Regions from separate parts of the Ornithinibacter aureus genome, predicted to be linked through region 2. Evidence: riboswitches for the same ligand, from Rfam matches in the RefSeq annotation. Region 2 holds a riboswitch; the other holds the start of a gene.

What was found. A riboswitch is a leader RNA that binds a small molecule or an ion and turns the genes downstream of it on or off. The one in region 2 is predicted to bind cobalamin.
Region 1: another riboswitch for cobalamin. It lies ahead of C8E84_RS17550 (VWA domain-containing protein); the one in region 2 lies ahead of C8E84_RS00020 (magnesium chelatase ATPase subunit I).

Annotation. Positions count from the first base shown of each region.
Region 1 is NZ_VMSB01000001.1:3,678,253-3,683,483, reverse strand. It holds gene cobM (precorrin-4 C(11)-methyltransferase) at 1-608, opposite strand, end outside; gene cbiE (precorrin-6y C5,15-methyltransferase (decarboxylating) subunit CbiE) at 605-1,858, opposite strand; cobalamin riboswitch at 1,920-2,044, shown strand; gene C8E84_RS17550 (VWA domain-containing protein) at 2,102-4,228, shown strand; gene cobO (cob(I)yrinic acid a,c-diamide adenosyltransferase) at 4,228-4,842, shown strand; gene cobBC (bifunctional hydrogenobyrinic acid a,c-diamide synthase/histidinol phosphate aminotransferase CobBC) at 4,839-5,231, shown strand, end outside.
Region 2 is NZ_VMSB01000001.1:322-5,127, reverse strand. It holds gene cobM (precorrin-4 C(11)-methyltransferase) at 1-757, opposite strand, end outside; gene cbiE (precorrin-6y C5,15-methyltransferase (decarboxylating) subunit CbiE) at 754-2,007, opposite strand; cobalamin riboswitch at 2,069-2,193, shown strand; gene C8E84_RS00020 (magnesium chelatase ATPase subunit I) at 2,251-3,957, shown strand; gene C8E84_RS17945 (VWA domain-containing protein) at 3,882-4,376, shown strand; partial or broken gene cobO (cob(I)yrinic acid a,c-diamide adenosyltransferase) at 4,376-4,806, shown strand, end outside.

The DNA.
Region 1 (5,231 bases), 3.7 Mb from region 2:
CCGCGCAGGATCAGTTCCTCGGGCTGGGTGACCTGCGAGCCGACGACGACCGGGCAGTTGGCCCCGTAGTGGGCACTGAGCTCATCGGCCAGCCGCCGGGTGTGTCGGATCGCCAGGTGCAGGACGAGGGTGGCATTGGTCGCGGCGAAGGCCGCCAGGGTCTCCCCCGGCGGCATCGTGGTCGAGTCCTTCTGCGCGCGCGTCAGGACGACCGACTGGGCCACCTCGGGCACCGTCAGTTCACGCCCGATGAGCGCGGCCGTCGCGGCATAGGCCGGCACGCCCGGGGTGAGGTCCCAGGGCACCCCTGCGGCGTCGAGACGGCGCGTCTGCTCGGCGATCGCCGAGTAGATCGACGGGTCTCCCGAGCACAGCCGGGCGACGTCATGACCGGCGTCGTGGGCGGCGACGAGGGTGGCCGTGATGGCGTCGAGATTGAGGTATGCCGTGTCGATGAGTTCGGTCTCCGGCCCGCAGTGCGAGAGGACCTCGTCGTCGATGTAGGTGCCGGCATAGAGGCAGATCGGACTCTCCTGCAGCAGGCGGACGGCGCGCAGGGTGAGCAGGTCGGCGGCACCGGGACCGGCCCCGATGAAATGAACGGTCATGACATTCCTTGCTCGTGGGGCGGGGCGGGTTTCTGGGCGCTCCACTGGACGATCGCGCGGGCCGGGGTCCACGACAGGTGCGGACCCAGCGGCGTCGCGTGCTCGACACTCAGCCTGGTCAGGTGGCCTCCGTGGCGCTGGTGGGCAGCGACGAGGACGGATTCGGCCGAGAGCGTGACGGCGTGCGCGACAAGACGTCCGCCCGGACGGAGGCGACCCCACGCCAGGTCGGCGAGTTCGCTCGTGAGACCGCCGCCAACGAAGACCGCGTCCGGGTCGGGCAGCGCGTCGAGGACGGACGCCCCTTCCGGGGAGAGGGCCCCGTGGTCGGCCTCGACCACCTCGACCTCTCGCGGCACCCCGAGACGTGCAGCGTTGGCGCGGATCCGGGCGGCACGACCGGGGTCGCGCTCGAGGGCCACCGCTCGCGCGCAGCGGGCCGCCAGTGCCCATTCGATCGCGACCGCACCCGAGCCGGCGCCGAGGTCCCAGAGAGTGGCCCCAGGTGTCGGACGCAAATGGGCCAGCGCGCTCGCGCGCACGTCACGCTTGGTGATCTGTCCGTCGTGATCGAAGGCCTCTTCTGGGCGTCCGGGGGCGGGGCCCGAGGACGAGCGGGCGGCCGCGAGGTCGTCCACCTCGACGGCGAGCACGACCAGATCAGGAGTGGGCTCGACCTCCCAGTCCCGTGCAGCGCCGGATCGGCTGCCCTCCTTGGGCCCTCCGAGGTGCCACCACGCCGTGAGCCGCGAACTGCCACAGCCCTCTTGGACGAGAAGGGCGGCGACCTCGGCGGGGGTCGAGCCATCGGAGCACAGGACGACGAGACGTGCACGCGGGTCGAGGTGACGGCGGAGTCGATCGACAGAGCGCCCGACGAGGGTCACGACCGTCGTCTCCTCGGCGGGCCAACCCATCCGCGCCCGCGCCAGGGTCTCCGAGGACAGCGAAGGGTGGACCCGGACCGTCTCCCGGCCGAACAGGTCGATGAGGGTGCTCGCGACCCCCGAGCGCAGCGGGTCACCACTGGCGAGCACGACGACGCCCTCGGTGCCGATCTGCTCGAACAGTGCTGGCAGTTGGGCGCGCATCGGTGTGGGCCATGGTGTGCGGATCTGACCCTCGATCTCGGGGACCAGGGCCAGGTGTCGGGCGCCACCGACAAGGTGCCGCGAACGGCATACGAGATCCTGCTCGCGGGCGGGCACGGACGCCCAGCCCGCATCCTCGATGCCCACGACCTCGATCACGCGCGACAGCCTACGTGCGATGAGACATCGACCTCGCCGGACCCGGGGTGGGCGATGTGGGAGGATGCGGGGCGACGCAGGGCGAGGAATACCGGTGCAACTCCGGAGCGGTCCCGCCACTGTGACCGCTCGCCGCGTGACGTGGAGACCGGAAGCCAGGACGTCCTCCTGCGTCACGCCGCCCCGGGACCCCGAGGCGGCCGAATCGGCCGGTGAGCGTGGTCACTCACCAGGAGGAGCGCCGTGTCCAACTACCCCTTCGCCGCCATCGTCGGTGCCGACGAGATGGCCCTCGCCCTCGTCCTCACCACGGTCTCCCCCGAGGTCGGCGGCGTGCTCGTGCGCGGCGAGAAGGGCACCGCGAAGTCCACGATGGTGCGCGCTCTGGCCGAGATCCTGCCCCGCCAGGCGGTCGTCCACGGATGTCGCTTCGGCTGCGACCCACGGTCGCCCGCCGCCGACTGCCCCGACGGGCCACACACCGACGCCGCATCGACGACCCGCCCAGCTCGTCTGGTCGAACTCCCGGTGGGTGCCACCGAGGATCGCGTCATCGGCTCCCTCGACCTCAGCAAGGCCCTCGGTCACGGTGAAACGGCTTTCGAGCCGGGGCTGCTCGCCCAGGCGCACCGTGGTCTGCTCTATGTCGACGAGGTCAACCTCCTGCACGACCATCTCGTCGACCTGCTCCTCGACGCCGCTGCCATGGGCCGCAACACCGTCGAGCGCGACGGGGTGTCGGTGTCCCACCCTGCCCGCATCGTCCTGATCGGCACCATGAACCCGGAGGAGGGCGAGCTTCGCCCGCAGTTGCTCGACCGCTTCGGCCTGACCGTCGAGGTGAAGGCCAGCCGCGACCCAGCGCAGCGTGCGGACGTGGTCCGTCGGCGGCTCGCCTTCGATGAGGATCCGGTCGCCTTCCAGACCTCGTATGCCGTGGCGCAGGCCGATGTGGCCGCCCGGATCGCGTCCGCCCAGGAGGCCCTGCGTCGCGTGCGTCTGAGTGACTGGGCGCTGGACAAGATCGCCACGGTCTGCGCCGGCTTCGAGGTCGACGGGATGCGTGCCGACATCGTGACCGCGAGGGCTGCGGTGGCCCACGCGGCGTGGGAGGGGCGCACCGACGTCACCCGGGAGGACATCCGCACCGCCGCCAAACTCGCTCTCCCCCACCGACGTCGGCGTGCACCCTTCGACGCGCCGGGACTGGACGAGGACCTGCTCGATCGCCTGCTCGGCGACGACGAGCCGCCGCCTCCGGAGGACCCCCAGGACCCTCAGGATGAAGACCCTCACCTGCCCGACGAGCCGGACCGGCCCGAGCGCCCGAAGGAGCCTTCCGACGAGACGGACACCGCGGACGACGACTCGGGCGACCCCATGACGACGCCGTCGGCGCAGGACTGCGACGAGGGAGCGCAGGACGCCCGCGATCAGCGCTCCGACTGCACACCGCCGGACCCCACCGACACGGAGAGCGGCGGAGAGGTCTCCGAGACCGACCCGCCGGCGCCCGTCCAGGGCGTGGCGGCAGCACACGAGCCGTACCGCATTCGTCGCCTCAGTGTGCGGGGCACGGGGTCGGGAGCGGCCGGCAAACGCAGCCGGGCGATCACGACCTGGGGCAGGACGGTCGGATCGAGCCGCGAGCGCACGGGCCGGGTCCATCTGACCGCCACCATCACGGCCGCTGCCCGAGAGCGAGGCGCCCGCGCCACCGGGACGACCGGGACGACCGGGACGACCGGGACGACCGGGACGAGCCGACTGGAGATCCGGGCGAGCGACCTCCGCTCGGCGATCACCCAGGGCAAGGAGTCCAACCTCGTGCTGCTGCTCGTCGACGCCTCCGGGTCGATGGCTGCCCGGTCTCGGATGGCCGAGGTCAAGACGGCCGTCCTGTCGCTGCTCATGGACGCCTACCAGCGACGCGATCGCGTGGGCCTGGTGACCTTCCGAGGCACCGGTGCCGACCTCGCGTTGCCGCCGACCTCCTCGGTCGAGGCGGCCGCCGCCTGCCTGGCCGAACTCCCCCACGGCGGGCGCACGCCCCTGGCCGAGGGTCTCGCCACGGCCGCGAAGACCCTTGGGCTGGAGCGCATCAGGGACCCACGTCGACGGGCGCTGCTCGTGCTCGTCACCGACGGACGCGCCACGGCGGGCGTCGATGCGTTGGGCAGAGCACAGCGCATCGCCGACCAGTGGGGGCACGTCGCCGTCGACAGCGTCGTGATCGACTGCGAGTCCGGCCGCTTCCGGATGGGTCTGGCCAGGGACCTCGCCGACCGGATGGGCGCAGAGCACGTGCCCCTCGAAGACATCGCCGCCGATCACCTCGTGGCGCTCATCAATGACAGGAGGGCCGCCTGATGGCCAAGGGAGTGACACCGGTGCAGGCTGCGGACGGCCTCACCACCCGACAGCGCCGCAACAGTCCGCTCGTCATCGTCCACGGTGGCGCCGGGAAGGGGAAGTCGACGGCGGCCTTCGGCCTGGCCCTGCGCGGCTGGAACCAGGGGTGGTCGATCGGCGTGTTCCAGTTCGTGAAGTCGGCCAAGTGGCGCATCGGTGAGCAGGCAGCGCTGGCTGCTCTCGACGACGTGAACCGCAGCACCGGCCAGGGCGGCCCGATCGAGTGGCACAAGATGGGCTCGGGCTGGTCGTGGTCACGCAAGGCCGGCACCGAGGAGGACCATGCCGAGGCCGCCCGTGAGGGCTGGGAAGAGATCAAGCGTCGCCTCGCCGACGAGACCCACACCCTCTATGTCCTCGACGAGTTCACCTACCTGCTCACGTGGGGTTGGCTCGACATCGACGACGTCGTCGACTCCCTGACCGACCGCCCCGGCTACCAGCACGTGGTCATCACCGGCCGCGATCCACACCCCCGCCTCCTCGAGATCGCGGACGTCGCCACCGAGATGACCAAGATCGCCCACCCGTTCGACAAGGGCCAGAAGGGCCAGAAGGGCATCGAGTGGTGACACCGACCCCCCTGCCCCGGGTCGTCATCGCGGCACCTGCGTCGGGTCAGGGCAAGACCACGATCGCCGTCGGGATCATGGCTGCCCTGAGCCGGGCTGGGCACGCTGTCGCGCCGGCCAAGGTCGGCCCGGACTACATCGACCCCGGCTATCACGCGCTCGCCACCGGCCGCCCCGGTCGCAACCTCGATCCCTGGCTGACCTCCGAGGAACTCATCGTTCCCCTGCTCCTCCACGGCGCCCGGACGCCCGACCCCGCCGACGTGGCGGTCATCGAAGGCGTCATGGGGCTCTTCGACGGCCGGATCGGCACCGGCGGCTTCGCGTCGACGGCCCACTTGGCCACCCTCACCCGCAGCCCGGTGATCCTCGTCGCGGACATCTCCTCC
Region 2 (4,806 bases):
GTCGCCCCTCCCCGGCGGGCCGAGGCGGTCGGCTCGAATACAGGTGGGACTCCACGAAGTCCTCCGCCGACAGGGCCCAGCCGACGATGATGACCGCGGCCTGGGTCAGGCCCGCGGCCTCGACCTGGTCGGCGATGTCGGCGAGGGTGCCGCGCAGGATCAGTTCCTCGGGCTGGGTGACCTGCGAGCCGACGACGACCGGGCAGTTGGCCCCGTAGTGGGCACTGAGCTCATCGGCCAGCCGCCGGGTGTGTCGGATCGCCAGGTGCAGGACGAGGGTGGCATTGGTCGCGGCGAAGGCCGCCAGGGTCTCCCCCGGCGGCATCGTGGTCGAGTCCTTCTGCGCGCGCGTCAGGACGACCGACTGGGCCACCTCGGGCACCGTCAGTTCACGCCCGATGAGCGCGGCCGTCGCGGCATAGGCCGGCACGCCCGGGGTGAGGTCCCAGGGCACCCCTGCGGCGTCGAGACGGCGCGTCTGCTCGGCGATCGCCGAGTAGATCGACGGGTCTCCCGAGCACAGCCGGGCGACGTCATGACCGGCGTCGTGGGCGGCGACGAGGGTGGCCGTGATGGCGTCGAGATTGAGGTATGCCGTGTCGATGAGTTCGGTCTCCGGCCCGCAGTGCGAGAGGACCTCGTCGTCGATGTAGGTGCCGGCATAGAGGCAGATCGGACTCTCCTGCAGCAGGCGGACGGCGCGCAGGGTGAGCAGGTCGGCGGCACCGGGACCGGCCCCGATGAAATGAACGGTCATGACATTCCTTGCTCGTGGGGCGGGGCGGGTTTCTGGGCGCTCCACTGGACGATCGCGCGGGCCGGGGTCCACGACAGGTGCGGACCCAGCGGCGTCGCGTGCTCGACACTCAGCCTGGTCAGGTGGCCTCCGTGGCGCTGGTGGGCAGCGACGAGGACGGATTCGGCCGAGAGCGTGACGGCGTGCGCGACAAGACGTCCGCCCGGACGGAGGCGACCCCACGCCAGGTCGGCGAGTTCGCTCGTGAGACCGCCGCCAACGAAGACCGCGTCCGGGTCGGGCAGCGCGTCGAGGACGGACGCCCCTTCCGGGGAGAGGGCCCCGTGGTCGGCCTCGACCACCTCGACCTCTCGCGGCACCCCGAGACGTGCAGCGTTGGCGCGGATCCGGGCGGCACGACCGGGGTCGCGCTCGAGGGCCACCGCTCGCGCGCAGCGGGCCGCCAGTGCCCATTCGATCGCGACCGCACCCGAGCCGGCGCCGAGGTCCCAGAGAGTGGCCCCAGGTGTCGGACGCAAATGGGCCAGCGCGCTCGCGCGCACGTCACGCTTGGTGATCTGTCCGTCGTGATCGAAGGCCTCTTCTGGGCGTCCGGGGGCGGGGCCCGAGGACGAGCGGGCGGCCGCGAGGTCGTCCACCTCGACGGCGAGCACGACCAGATCAGGAGTGGGCTCGACCTCCCAGTCCCGTGCAGCGCCGGATCGGCTGCCCTCCTTGGGCCCTCCGAGGTGCCACCACGCCGTGAGCCGCGAACTGCCACAGCCCTCTTGGACGAGAAGGGCGGCGACCTCGGCGGGGGTCGAGCCATCGGAGCACAGGACGACGAGACGTGCACGCGGGTCGAGGTGACGGCGGAGTCGATCGACAGAGCGCCCGACGAGGGTCACGACCGTCGTCTCCTCGGCGGGCCAACCCATCCGCGCCCGCGCCAGGGTCTCCGAGGACAGCGAAGGGTGGACCCGGACCGTCTCCCGGCCGAACAGGTCGATGAGGGTGCTCGCGACCCCCGAGCGCAGCGGGTCACCACTGGCGAGCACGACGACGCCCTCGGTGCCGATCTGCTCGAACAGTGCTGGCAGTTGGGCGCGCATCGGTGTGGGCCATGGTGTGCGGATCTGACCCTCGATCTCGGGGACCAGGGCCAGGTGTCGGGCGCCACCGACAAGGTGCCGCGAACGGCATACGAGATCCTGCTCGCGGGCGGGCACGGACGCCCAGCCCGCATCCTCGATGCCCACGACCTCGATCACGCGCGACAGCCTACGTGCGATGAGACATCGACCTCGCCGGACCCGGGGTGGGCGATGTGGGAGGATGCGGGGCGACGCAGGGCGAGGAATACCGGTGCAACTCCGGAGCGGTCCCGCCACTGTGACCGCTCGCCGCGTGACGTGGAGACCGGAAGCCAGGACGTCCTCCTGCGTCACGCCGCCCCGGGACCCCGAGGCGGCCGAATCGGCCGGTGAGCGTGGTCACTCACCAGGAGGAGCGCCGTGTCCAACTACCCCTTCGCCGCCATCGTCGGTGCCGACGAGATGGCCCTCGCCCTCGTCCTCACCACGGTCTCCCCCGAGGTCGGCGGCGTGCTCGTGCGCGGCGAGAAGGGCACCGCGAAGTCCACGATGGTGCGCGCTCTGGCCGAGATCCTGCCCCGCCAGGCGGTCGTCCACGGATGTCGCTTCGGCTGCGACCCACGGTCGCCCGCCGCCGACTGCCCCGACGGGCCACACACCGACGCCGCATCGACGACCCGCCCAGCTCGTCTGGTCGAACTCCCGGTGGGTGCCACCGAGGATCGCGTCATCGGCTCCCTCGACCTCAGCAAGGCCCTCGGTCACGGTGAAACGGCTTTCGAGCCGGGGCTGCTCGCCCAGGCGCACCGTGGTCTGCTCTATGTCGACGAGGTCAACCTCCTGCACGACCATCTCGTCGACCTGCTCCTCGACGCCGCTGCCATGGGCCGCAACACCGTCGAGCGCGACGGGGTGTCGGTGTCCCACCCTGCCCGCATCGTCCTGATCGGCACCATGAACCCGGAGGAGGGCGAGCTTCGCCCGCAGTTGCTCGACCGCTTCGGCCTGACCGTCGAGGTGAAGGCCAGCCGCGACCCAGCGCAGCGTGCGGACGTGGTCCGTCGGCGGCTCGCCTTCGATGAGGATCCGGTCGCCTTCCAGACCTCGTATGCCGTGGCGCAGGCCGATGTGGCCGCCCGGATCGCGTCCGCCCAGGAGGCCCTGCGTCGCGTGCGTCTGAGTGACTGGGCGCTGGACAAGATCGCCACGGTCTGCGCCGGCTTCGAGGTCGACGGGATGCGTGCCGACATCGTGACCGCGAGGGCTGCGGTGGCCCACGCGGCGTGGGAGGGGCGCACCGACGTCACCCGGGAGGACATCCGCACCGCCGCCAAACTCGCTCTCCCCCACCGACGTCGGCGTGCACCCTTCGACGCGCCGGGACTGGACGAGGACCTGCTCGATCGCCTGCTCGGCGACGACGAGCCGCCGCCTCCGGAGGACCCCCAGGACCCTCAGGATGAAGACCCTCACCTGCCCGACGAGCCGGACCGGCCCGAGCGCCCGAAGGAGCCTTCCGACGAGACGGACACCGCGGACGACGACTCGGGCGACCCCATGACGACGCCGTCGGCGCAGGACTGCGACGAGGGAGCGCAGGACGCCCGCGATCAGCGCTCCGACTGCACACCGCCGGACCCCACCGACACGGAGAGCGGCGGAGAGGTCTCCGAGACCGACCCGCCGGCGCCCGTCCAGGGCGTGGCGGCAGCACACGAGCCGTACCGCATTCGTCGCCTCAGTGTGCGGGGCACGGGGTCGGGAGCGGCCGGCAAACGCAGCCGGGCGATCACGACCTGGGGCAGGACGGTCGGATCGAGCCGCGAGCGCACGGGCCGGGTCCATCTGACCGCCACCATCACGGCCGCTGCCCGAGAGCGAGGCGCCCGCGCCACCGGACGACCGGGACGACCGGGACGACCGGGACGACCGGGACGAGCCGACTGGAGATCCGGGCGAGCGACCTCCGCTCGGCGATCACCCAGGGCAAGGAGTCCAACCTCGTGCTGCTGCTCGTCGACGCCTCCGGGTCGATGGCTGCCCGGTCTCGGATGGCCGAGGTCAAGACGGCCGTCCTGTCGCTGCTCATGGACGCCTACCAGCGACGCGATCGCGTGGGCCTGGTGACCTTCCGAGGCACCGGTGCCGACCTCGCGTTGCCGCCGACCTCCTCGGTCGAGGCGGCCGCCGCCTGCCTGGCCGAACTCCCCCACGGCGGGCGCACGCCCCTGGCCGAGGGTCTCGCCACGGCCGCGAAGACCCTTGGGCTGGAGCGCATCAGGGACCCACGTCGACGGGCGCTGCTCGTGCTCGTCACCGACGGACGCGCCACGGCGGGCGTCGATGCGTTGGGCAGAGCACAGCGCATCGCCGACCAGTGGGGGCACGTCGCCGTCGACAGCGTCGTGATCGACTGCGAGTCCGGCCGCTTCCGGATGGGTCTGGCCAGGGACCTCGCCGACCGGATGGGCGCAGAGCACGTGCCCCTCGAAGACATCGCCGCCGATCACCTCGTGGCGCTCATCAATGACAGGAGGGCCGCCTGATGGCCAAGGGAGTGACACCGGTGCAGGCTGCGGACGGCCTCACCACCCGACAGCGCCGCAACAGTCCGCTCGTCATCGTCCACGGTGGCGCCGGGAAGGGGAAGTCGACGGCGGCCTTCGGCCTGGCCCTGCGCGGCTGGAACCAGGGGTGGTCGATCGGCGTGTTCCAGTTCGTGAAGTCGGCCAAGTGGCGCATCGGTGAGCAGGCAGCGCTGGCTGCTCTCGACGACGTGAACCGCCAGCACCGGCCAGGGCGGCCCGATCGAGTGGCACAAGATGGGCTCGGGCTGGTCGTGGTCACGCAAGGCCGGCAACCGAGGAGGACCATGCCGAGGCCGCCCGTGAGGGCTGGGAAGAGATCAAGCGTCGCCTCGCCGACGAGACCCACACCCTCTATGTCCTCGACGAGTTCACCTACCTGCTCACGTGG